Regions from separate parts of the Streptomyces sp. NPDC032822 genome, predicted to be linked through region 1. Evidence: riboswitches for the same ligand, from Rfam matches in the RefSeq annotation. Region 1 holds a riboswitch; each other region holds the start of a gene.
What was found. Region 1 has a riboswitch for cobalamin ahead of metE (5-methyltetrahydropteroyltriglutamate--homocysteine S-methyltransferase). Riboswitches for the same ligand answer to the same signal wherever they lie in the genome.
Positions count from the first base shown of each region.

Region 2: it holds a riboswitch for cobalamin, as region 1 does, so the genes downstream of both, ACZ5VD_RS21440 (ribonucleoside-diphosphate reductase subunit alpha) here and metE (5-methyltetrahydropteroyltriglutamate--homocysteine S-methyltransferase) in region 1, are expected to answer to the same signal.
Region 3: it holds a riboswitch for cobalamin, as region 1 does, so the genes downstream of both, ACZ5VD_RS23160 (cobalamin biosynthesis protein) here and metE (5-methyltetrahydropteroyltriglutamate--homocysteine S-methyltransferase) in region 1, are expected to answer to the same signal.
Region 4: it holds a riboswitch for cobalamin, as region 1 does, so the genes downstream of both, ACZ5VD_RS12070 (ABC transporter substrate-binding protein) here and metE (5-methyltetrahydropteroyltriglutamate--homocysteine S-methyltransferase) in region 1, are expected to answer to the same signal.

Region 1 is NZ_JBVIOL010000005.1:559,773-561,961, reverse strand. It holds gene metE (5-methyltetrahydropteroyltriglutamate--homocysteine S-methyltransferase) at 1-1,390, opposite strand, end outside; cobalamin riboswitch at 1,569-1,766, opposite strand; partial or broken gene ACZ5VD_RS17985 (3-hydroxyacyl-CoA dehydrogenase family protein) at 1,869-2,018, opposite strand; partial or broken gene ACZ5VD_RS17980 (short-chain fatty acyl-CoA regulator family protein) at 2,014-2,189, shown strand, end outside.
Region 2 is NZ_JBVIOL010000007.1:197,070-199,258, reverse strand. It holds gene ACZ5VD_RS21440 (ribonucleoside-diphosphate reductase subunit alpha) at 1-1,098, opposite strand, end outside; cobalamin riboswitch at 1,224-1,352, opposite strand; gene mctP (monocarboxylate uptake permease MctP) at 1,523-2,189, opposite strand, start outside.
Region 3 is NZ_JBVIOL010000008.1:59,775-61,963, reverse strand. It holds gene ACZ5VD_RS23165 (cobyric acid synthase) at 1-217, opposite strand, end outside; gene ACZ5VD_RS23160 (cobalamin biosynthesis protein) at 214-1,155, opposite strand; cobalamin riboswitch at 1,257-1,396, opposite strand; gene ACZ5VD_RS23155 (hypothetical protein) at 1,533-1,754, opposite strand; gene ACZ5VD_RS23150 (inorganic phosphate transporter) at 1,797-2,189, opposite strand, start outside.
Region 4 is NZ_JBVIOL010000003.1:655,955-658,143, reverse strand. It holds gene ACZ5VD_RS12080 (DeoR/GlpR family DNA-binding transcription regulator) at 1-505, shown strand, start outside; gene ACZ5VD_RS12075 (CoA-binding protein) at 510-917, opposite strand; cobalamin riboswitch at 994-1,182, shown strand; gene ACZ5VD_RS12070 (ABC transporter substrate-binding protein) at 1,253-2,189, shown strand, end outside.

The sequences.
Region 1 (2,189 bases):
CCCTCAGGTCCGCGCGGGCGGTACGCAGTTCGGTGGTCTGGGGGAAGGAGCCGATGGTGGTGGTCGGGAGCAGGGGCAGGCCGAGGCGGTCGCGCTGGGCGGTGGCCCGCTCGGCGTACGGCCGGGAGCGGCGGGCGTCGGTGTCCGTGACGGCGGCGGCGCGGGCCCGGACGGCGGGGTCGCGGGTGAGGGGGGAGGCCGCGCGGGAGGCCAGGTCGGCCCGGTTGGCGGCGAGTTCGCCGGTGATGGTGTCGGTGCCGTCGGCGAGGCCCTTGGCGAGGGTGACGATCTCGGCGGTCTTCTGCCGGGCGAAGGCGAGCCAGCGCAGGATCTGCGGCTCGACGTCCCGCTCGGCCGCGGTGTCGATCGGGACGTGGAGCAGTGAGCAGGAGGCGGCCACGTCGACCCGGTCGGCGAGCCCGAGTAGCGTGCCGAGCGTGGCGAGGGACGCCGAGAGGTCGTTGACCCAGATGTTGCGCCCGTTGACCACACCGGCGACCAGGCGCTTTCCGGGCAGTCCGCCCACGGCGGCGAGCGCGTCGAGGTTGGCCGCGGCGGCCTCGGTGAAGTCGAGGGCGAGCCCCTCGACCGGGGCCTTGGCCAGTACCGGCAGGGCGTCGCCGAGCCGGTCGAAGTAGGAGGCGACCAGCAGCTTCGGTCGGTCGGTGCGGGTGCCGAGGTCGCGGTAGGCGCGGGTGGCCGCGTTCAGCTCGGCCGGTGTGCGGTCCTGGACGAGGGCCGGTTCGTCCAGCTGCACCCACTCGGCGCCCGCCGCGCGCAGGTCGGCGACGACCTCGGCGTAGACGGGCAGCAGCCGGTCGAGGAGCGTCAGCGGGTCGAAGTCGGCGGCCACACCGGGCGCGGGCTTGGCGAGCAGGAGGTAGGTGACCGGGCCGACAAGGACCGGGCGGGCGGTGAGACCGAGGGCGAGGGCTTCACGGAGCTCGGCGACCTGCTTGCCGGAGTCCGCCGCGAACACGGTGTCCGGGCCCAACTCCGGTACCAGATAGTGGTAGTTGGTGTCGAACCACTTGGTCATCTCCAGCGGCGCCACGTCCTGGGTGCCGCGGGCCATCGCGAAGTAGCCGTCCAGGGCGTCCGCTTCGACGGCGGCGCGGTGGCGGGCGGGGATCGCGCCGACCATGACACTGGTGTCCAGGACATGGTCGTAGTACGAGAAGTCGCCGGTGGGAACCTCGTGGATGCCGGCCTCGGCCAGCTGCGACCAGTTCGTCCGGCGCAGGCCGGCCGCGGTGGACCGGAGGGTGCCGGCGTCGACGCGGCCCTTCCAGTAGCCCTCGATCGCCTTCTTCAGTTCCCGGTGCTGTCCCTGGCGGGGGTAGCCGTACACGGTGGCCCGTGCTGCCGCGGCTGCGGGCTTCGCTGTCACGGAAATCTCCTTCGCGAGATATCTCCCTGGAATCCCGGGACGGGACGCGGGCGCGAAGGGGTGACGAACCGGACGGACCTCGTTCCGCGCGGTACAGCGCGCGATCGTCCGCCCGATAGGTACGCCGACCCGCCCACGAGGCCACCGGGATGTCCGCGCACGAGGGATCGCGCGCGGGCAACGGGCAGGTCTTCGGACTCGCGGGCACGCCCTCCGTACGGAGGACACCTACTGGCCGTCGCTTCCCAGGCCCTGTTCACCGGACCCAGTGCGTATGACGGCGGTCGTTCCCGCTCACCGCTGCGGGGCAGTCCCGGATTCCCACCGGGTTCCCTCTTACGACGCATCCCGTCTGGCGGACGGGGCGAACCAGCTGCGTCGGCCAGCCTAGGGGGCGCCGCCTCGGCACGGAGAACTCCGCTCACATGGCGGACCGTGAGATGGGACACGCGGCGGGTGCCCGCGCCGGCCGGGCCCCTCAGTCCTGGTCGTACACGTGGAATCCCCGGCCGCTCTTGCGCCCCAACAGCCCTGCCTGGAACATCCGTTGGAGCAACGGGGGCGGGGCGTGGAGCGGCTCCTTGAACTCCTCGTACAAGGATTCCGCGATCGCGCCGAGGGTGTCCAGGACGGCCCGCGCACTCACCCGCCACCGCGGCGGCTGGGGCGAACCCGGCAAGACCTTCGCCATCGGCCTGGGCTGCGAGATCCGCCACGCGCACCGGCTCGTCTACTCCGACGGCCTCGACCTCGACAACGCCTCCGCCGCCACCCCCATCGGCATGGGCTGCCGCGTCTG
Region 2 (2,189 bases), on a different contig from region 1:
CCACGGCGCGTCGGCGTTCACCCGGCGCATGAACTCGTCCGGGATCCAGTGCGCGAGGTTCAGGTTGTGCGTACGCCGGGCGTCCTCACCGGTGTTGTCGCGCAGCTCCAGGAACTCCTCGATGTCGGAGTGCCAGGTCTCCAGGTAGACCGCCGCCGCGCCCTTGCGCCGGCCGCCCTGGTTCACGGCGGCGACCGAGGCGTCGAGGGTCTTCAGGAACGGCACGATGCCGTTGGAGTGCCCGTTGGTGCCGCGGATCAGCGAACCGCGGGAGCGGACGCGGGAGTACGCGATGCCGATGCCGCCGGCGTGCTTGGAGAGCCGGGCGACCTGGTGGTAGCGGCCGTAGATGGAGTCCAGCTCGTCCAGCGGGGAGTCGAGGAGGTAGCAGGACGACATCTGGGGGTGCCGGGTGCCGGAGTTGAAGAGGGTGGGGGAGGAGGGGAGGTAGTCGAGGCGGCTCATGAGCCGGTACAGGGCCGCGACCTCGTCCAGGGCGCGGGTGCTGTCGTCCTCGGCCAGACCGCACGCCACCCGCAGCATGAAGTACTGGGGCGTCTCGATCACCCGCCGGGTGATGGGGTGCCGGAGCAGATAGCGGCTGTGCAGCGTGCGCAGACCGAAGTACCCGAAGCGGTCGTCCGCCTGCCGGTCGACCAGCGTGTCCAGGCGTGCGGCGTGGACCCGCGCGAACTCGGCCGTACGGTCCGCGATGAGACCCTCGCCGTGGCCCACCACGACCGACTCCGTGAAGGACGTGACGCCCTGGGAGGCGGCCTCGGCGCGGATGCTGATCGTCAGCAGGCGGGCCGCGAGCCGCGAGTAGGCGGGGTCCTCGGAGATCAGGCCGGCGGCGGCCTCGGTGGCCAGCTCGCGCAGCTCCGACTCGTCCGCCCGCGCGGACCGGCCGCGCAGCGCGGCGGCGGCGACCCGGCCGGGGTCGGCGTCGGGGAGGTCGGCGGTCAGCTCGGTCAGGGTCCGCAGCAACGCGGTTCCGGGACCGTCGGTCCCCGCCTCGATGGCCTGGACGACCTCGGCGACCTCGACGGCGTCGATCGTCTCGACGACTGAAGCCGGGTCTGCTGGCGCGATGGTCACGTGGGGCTCTCCCTCGCTCGGCACGGGGGGCCTCAAGGAGGGCAGGGGGCAGCGCACGACCGCACACGGCGTCGCGTCCACCGGCCCATTCCGCGAGGCCCGGACGTCATGGCACCCGGGCCTGGTGGCCGGGCGCGCTGTCGGCAGGTCCTCGGACTGACTCCCATACACGCATATGCGCGCATGAGTACACCGTTGCGGGACAGTTCCGGATTCGCACCGGATTCCCCTGCGACGACAGCGAGCACGAGCATACATCTTGTGCCGGGTGGGGACAGCACCCCCATATGTTGTGTCGCGCTGGTTTCAGAGCGTCAACTGGCAGATGAGGAGCGTGATGCCGCCGAGACACGGCACCCAATACCGGGACACACGACCACGGGCCGCCGGATCGCTCCGGCGGCCCGTGGTCGTGGCGTACGGCTCAGTGCGTGGTGCCCGCCGTGGCCGGGGGCAGCTCCACCTCGACGCCGGGGTCGCCGGCGTCCGCCGTGTAGTCCTGCGGGGACGTCTCGTCGATGCCGTCCGGGGCCTTGAGGGCCTTCAGGACGAAGGTGAGGACCACCGTCACCACCAGGTTGAGGACGAACGCCGTCAGGCCGATGTAGCCGATCTCACCGATGCCGGGGATCTCCTTCGACGAGCCGCCGAAGTGCTTCTGCGTCGGCGAGGCGACGCCGTACGCGGCGACCGTGCCGTAGACCATGCCGACCGCCCAGCCCGCCAGCAGGGCCCAGCGGTGGAACCAGCGGGTGAACAGACCGCCGACCAGGGCCGGGAAGGTCTGCAGGATCCAGATGCCGCCGAGGAGCTGGAAGTTGATGGCGACCGTCTTGTCCATGGTGAGGACGAAGGCCAGCGCGCCGACCTTCACCAGGAGCGAGACCAGCTTGGAGACCTTCATCTCCTGCTCGGGCGTCGCGTCCGGCTTGATGAAGTCCTTGTAGATGTTGCGGGTGAAGAGGTTCGCGGCGGCGATCGACATGATCGCCGCCGGCACCAGCGCACCGATGCCGATGGCCGCGAAGGCCACGCCCGCGAACCAGTCCGGGAACATCGTCTCGAACAGCTGCGGGATCGCCAACTGCCCG
Region 3 (2,189 bases), on a different contig from region 1:
CGGTCGGCTCGATACGGCAGGCCTGCGCCTGCATGGCCTGCGCCCGCCCGATCTCGGCACCCTCCCGCGTCACGAACGAGTTGAGGGACATGTTCTGCGCCTTGAACGGCGCCACCTTCGCCCCCTGCCGCACCAGCCAACGGCAGATCCCGGCGGTGACGACGCTCTTGCCGGCGTCCGAGGTGGTCCCGGCGACGAGCAGTCCACCACCGGTCATGAGGCACGCCCCCGCGTCAGCAGCCGTGCGGCGACGCCCACGCCGAGCGTGAGCCAGCCGACGCGCCGCGACAGCCGTACGGCCCGTTCGATGTCGCAGGTCGCGACGGTGCGCCCCTCCTCGTTGAGGACCGGCCGGTGCTCGACCCGTCCCGCGTAGGACAGGGTCCCGCCGAGCCGTACGCCCAGCGCCCCCGCGAACGAGGCCTCCACGGGACCGGCGTTGGGGCTCGGATGCTTCGCCGCGTCGGCCCGCCAGGCCCGCACGGCACCTCGCGGATCCGGCCCCGCCACCGCGGCGAGCACGGCGGTCAGACGCGCCCCCGGCCACCCCGCGACATCGTCGGCGCGGGCGGAGGCCCACCCGTAGCGGCGGTACCGGGGCGACCTGTGCCCGACCATGGCGTCGAGGGTGTTCACGGCCCGGAAGCCGAGCAGCCCCGGTACGCCCCCGACAGCACCCCACACCAGCGCCCCGACCACCGCGTCGGAGGTGTTCTCGGCGACGGACTCGACGACCGCCCGGGCGATTCCGTCGGCGTCGAGGGCCTGCGGGTCCCGTCCGCACAGATGCGGCAGCCGGGCCCGTGCGGCGTCGACGTCCCCGGCCTCCAGGGCCCGCCCGACGGTCCGGGCCTCCCGGGCGAGCGACGTCCCTCCGACCACGGCCCAGGTGGCCGCGCCGGTCAGCGCGACGGAGGCGGCGGGGGAGCGGCGTACGGCACGGGCGGCCATCGCGCCGAGCGTGACGGCGCCACCGGCGCACACCACGGCGTGCAGCGCGCCCCACCCGCGGTGGTCCCGCCACAACACCCGTTCCACGGCGCCCGCGGCCCGCCCGAACAGGGCGACCGGATGCCCGCGGCGCGGATCGCCGAGCAGGAGGTCGCCGAGAAGGCCGGCGGCGGCGCCGTACGCGAAGACGCGATCGGCACGCATCGGCTCAGCCGACCGCGGTCACGGACAGGGCACCGGTGGTGAACGTCAAACGGCAGCCGCGCATGGCGATATGTCCTCACTCAGGGTGTCCACGCCCTGGTTCGACGAGATCGGCGGCGAGAGTTCCTGGCTCCCGGGGCTTTCTGCCCCGGTGACAGTGGCGGGACCGCGCCGGAATCGCACCGGCTTCCTCTCCTGCCGCCGTAGATGGCCCCGGCAGTCCACCACGGTGTTGGAAGGGCCGTCAACTTGCCGTTGACCTGCGAAGGGAGAGTGTGCTGAGACCCACACGCGGGTGGTCGCAGCCGTCACGGAAAGACGTGGGGTGCGGGACGGAGAACCGTCCAGCACCCCACGTGGTGTCCGGGTCGCGCGGGTCAGACGACGATCAGTGAGATCCCGTACGCCACCGCGGCCGCGCACGCCGCGAAGCACACGTACGCGCCGGTGACCGCGAGGGTGGCGGAGTCGCCCTGGGCCGTGGCCCGTTCGCGGCGCGACAGGCCCATGATGCCGAGGGTGAACAGGGCCACGAGGGCCACGGTGATCACGAGGCTGACGCCGAAGACGGAGCCGAGGGCCGCCCAGTCGATCTTCATGCTGCTTCTTCCTTCACGAGGGGAGGTGCCTGGGGGCCGGGCTCAGACGGTGGTCGCGGCCGGCGGGGCCGCGGGGTCGGTGGCGGTGGCGGCCGGGGCCGGGATCGTGGCCGTGAGGTCCTCGGTCACCGTGCCCGTGGGCGGCGGCGTCACGGCGGCGATCGCCGTGGTCACCACACCGGCCGGCTCCCCGCTCCCGTCGGTCTCGTTGACGTTGCTCGCGTCGATCACCTCGCGGCGGGAGACCTTCCAGATGGCCGCGCTGGAGGCGATCAGGAAGACCGCGACCAGGGCGGTGCCGAAGTCCCCGATCCTGGTCACGTACTCGGCGAGCGCGCCCACCAGGGCCGCGGCGGGCAGGGTCAGGCCCCACGCCACGAACATGCGGGTCGCCGTGGACCAGCGGACCACACCGCCCTTGCGGCCGAGGCCCGC
Region 4 (2,189 bases), on a different contig from region 1:
CCAGGACGGCATGGTGGTCCACCTCGACGCCGGCACCACCTGCCAGCTGATCGTCCCGCTGCTGGCCGGGCGCAAGGACCTCACCGTCGTCACCAACGACTTCCACGTCGTGACGAGCCTCTTCGAGCTGCCGGAGATCGAGGTGATCCACACCGGCGGCATCGTCGACCGCGACAGCGGCTCCAGCAGCGGACGCCTCGCCGCGCGCACCCTGGAGACGATCAACCTGGACCTGTTCTTCATGAGCACCGGAGCCTGGAGCCTGGAGCGGGGCGTGACGTCCTTCTCGCTGGACAAGGTCGAACTCAAGCAGGCCGCGCTGGCCGCGAGTTCGCAGTGCGTACTGCTGGCGGACAGCACCAAGTACGGCTCGTTCGCGAAGTACCGCGTCACCGACCTGGCCAAGGTCGACACCATCGTCACCGACGACGGGCTGCCCGAAGGCGGCCGGGAGAGCATCACCGCCCTCGGGGTGGAGCTGCACGCGCTCACCCCGAGGGTGTGAGTCCTCAGCCCAGACGGGGGATCTCGATCGCCGGGCAGCGGTCCATCACCATCTCCAGGCCGGCGGCCCGGGTGCGCTCGTACGCGGCCTCGTCGATGACGCCGAGCTGGAACCAGACCGCCCGCGCGCCCTTCGCCACGGCCTCGTCGGCGACCGCCCCGGCGAGATCGCTGTTCACGAACACGTCGACGACGTCCACGTCGAACGGAATCTCCGCCAGCGAGGCGTATCCCCGCTCCCCGTGCACGGTCTCCGCCTGGGGGTGCACCGGCACGACCCGCTTGCCGTAGCGCTGGAGCACCTCGGCCACGCCGTACGCGGCGCGTCGCCGGTTCGACGACAGGCCCACCACGGCCCAGGTGTCGCCGAGCCCGGTGAGGATCTTGCGGACCGTTGCCTCGTCGCCGTACACCGTGGGTCTCCTCGGGGGTCGTGAAAGGGCTGGCCCCTGCCACAACCGTGCGCGGCGATCGGCGATTCCCGCACCGTGATAGCTTGCCGAGGCCAGTCGAACCCATGCACGTGGGTCAGGGAATCCGGTGCGAATCCGGAGCTGACGCGCAGCGGTGAGGGGGACGGGCGGGGCATCGGCCACTGGACGACGCGTATGTCGTCCGGGAAGGCGCCCCGACCGGACGATCCCGAGTCCGAAGACCTGCTGGCGACCCCCGCGGCCAACGCACGGCGGGGGAGCACCGTACGACCGGGCTCCGCGTTAGGGCCCTCGACGACCGAGGATCGACTCCCGTGCCGATAGCACGTCTTGCCCGTCCCTCCGCGCTGCTCGCGGCCACCACCCTGCTCCTGGCCGGCTGCGGCGACGCCGACAGCACCGACCCGGCCGCCGCCGTCACTCTCGACAACTGCGGTCATGCGGTCCGGGTCGAGGCCCCGCCGCAGCGGGCCGTCTCCCTCAACCAGGGCACCACCGAGATCATGCTCTCCCTCGGTCTCGCCGACCGCATGGTGGGTACGGCGACCTGGACCGACCCCGTGCTGAAGGGGCTGGAGAAGGCCAACGCCAAGGTGCCGCGGCTCGCGGACAACGCCCCCTCCTTCGAACGGGTCCTGGACACCGAACCGGACTTCGTCGCCTCCTCCTTCGTCTCCACGCTCGGCAAGGGCGGTGTCGCCACCCGGGACCAGTTCGAGAAGCTCGGCGTGCCGACCTACGTCTCCCCGTCCGACTGCGCGGGCAAGGACAACTCCGGCGACGGGGACGGCGCCCGCGGCGAGCCCCTGACCATCGAGGCCATCTACGACGAAGTGCGGGACCTGGCCGCCGTGTTCGGTGTGGAGGAGCGCGGCGAGAAGCTGGTGGCCTCCCTCAAGAAGCGGATGGACACGGCCACGTCGGACATCGACGCCTCCGACGTGAGCCTCCTCTACTGGTTCGCCAACGCCGAGTCGCCCTACATGGCCGGCTGCTGCGGCGCCCCCGGAGTCGTCACCCGTGAGCTCGGCGCGAAGAACGTCTTCGACGACACCCACGACGAATGGCCGCAGATCAACTGGGAGACGGTCGCCGACCGCGACCCCGACGTCCTCGTCATCGGCGACCTGACCCGCAAGTCGCAGACCGCCGAGTCGGCCGAGAAGAAGATCGCCTTCCTGGAGTCCGACCCGGTCACCAAGAACATGACGGCGGTCCGGCACCAGCGCTACGTCCTGCTCAGCGGGCAGG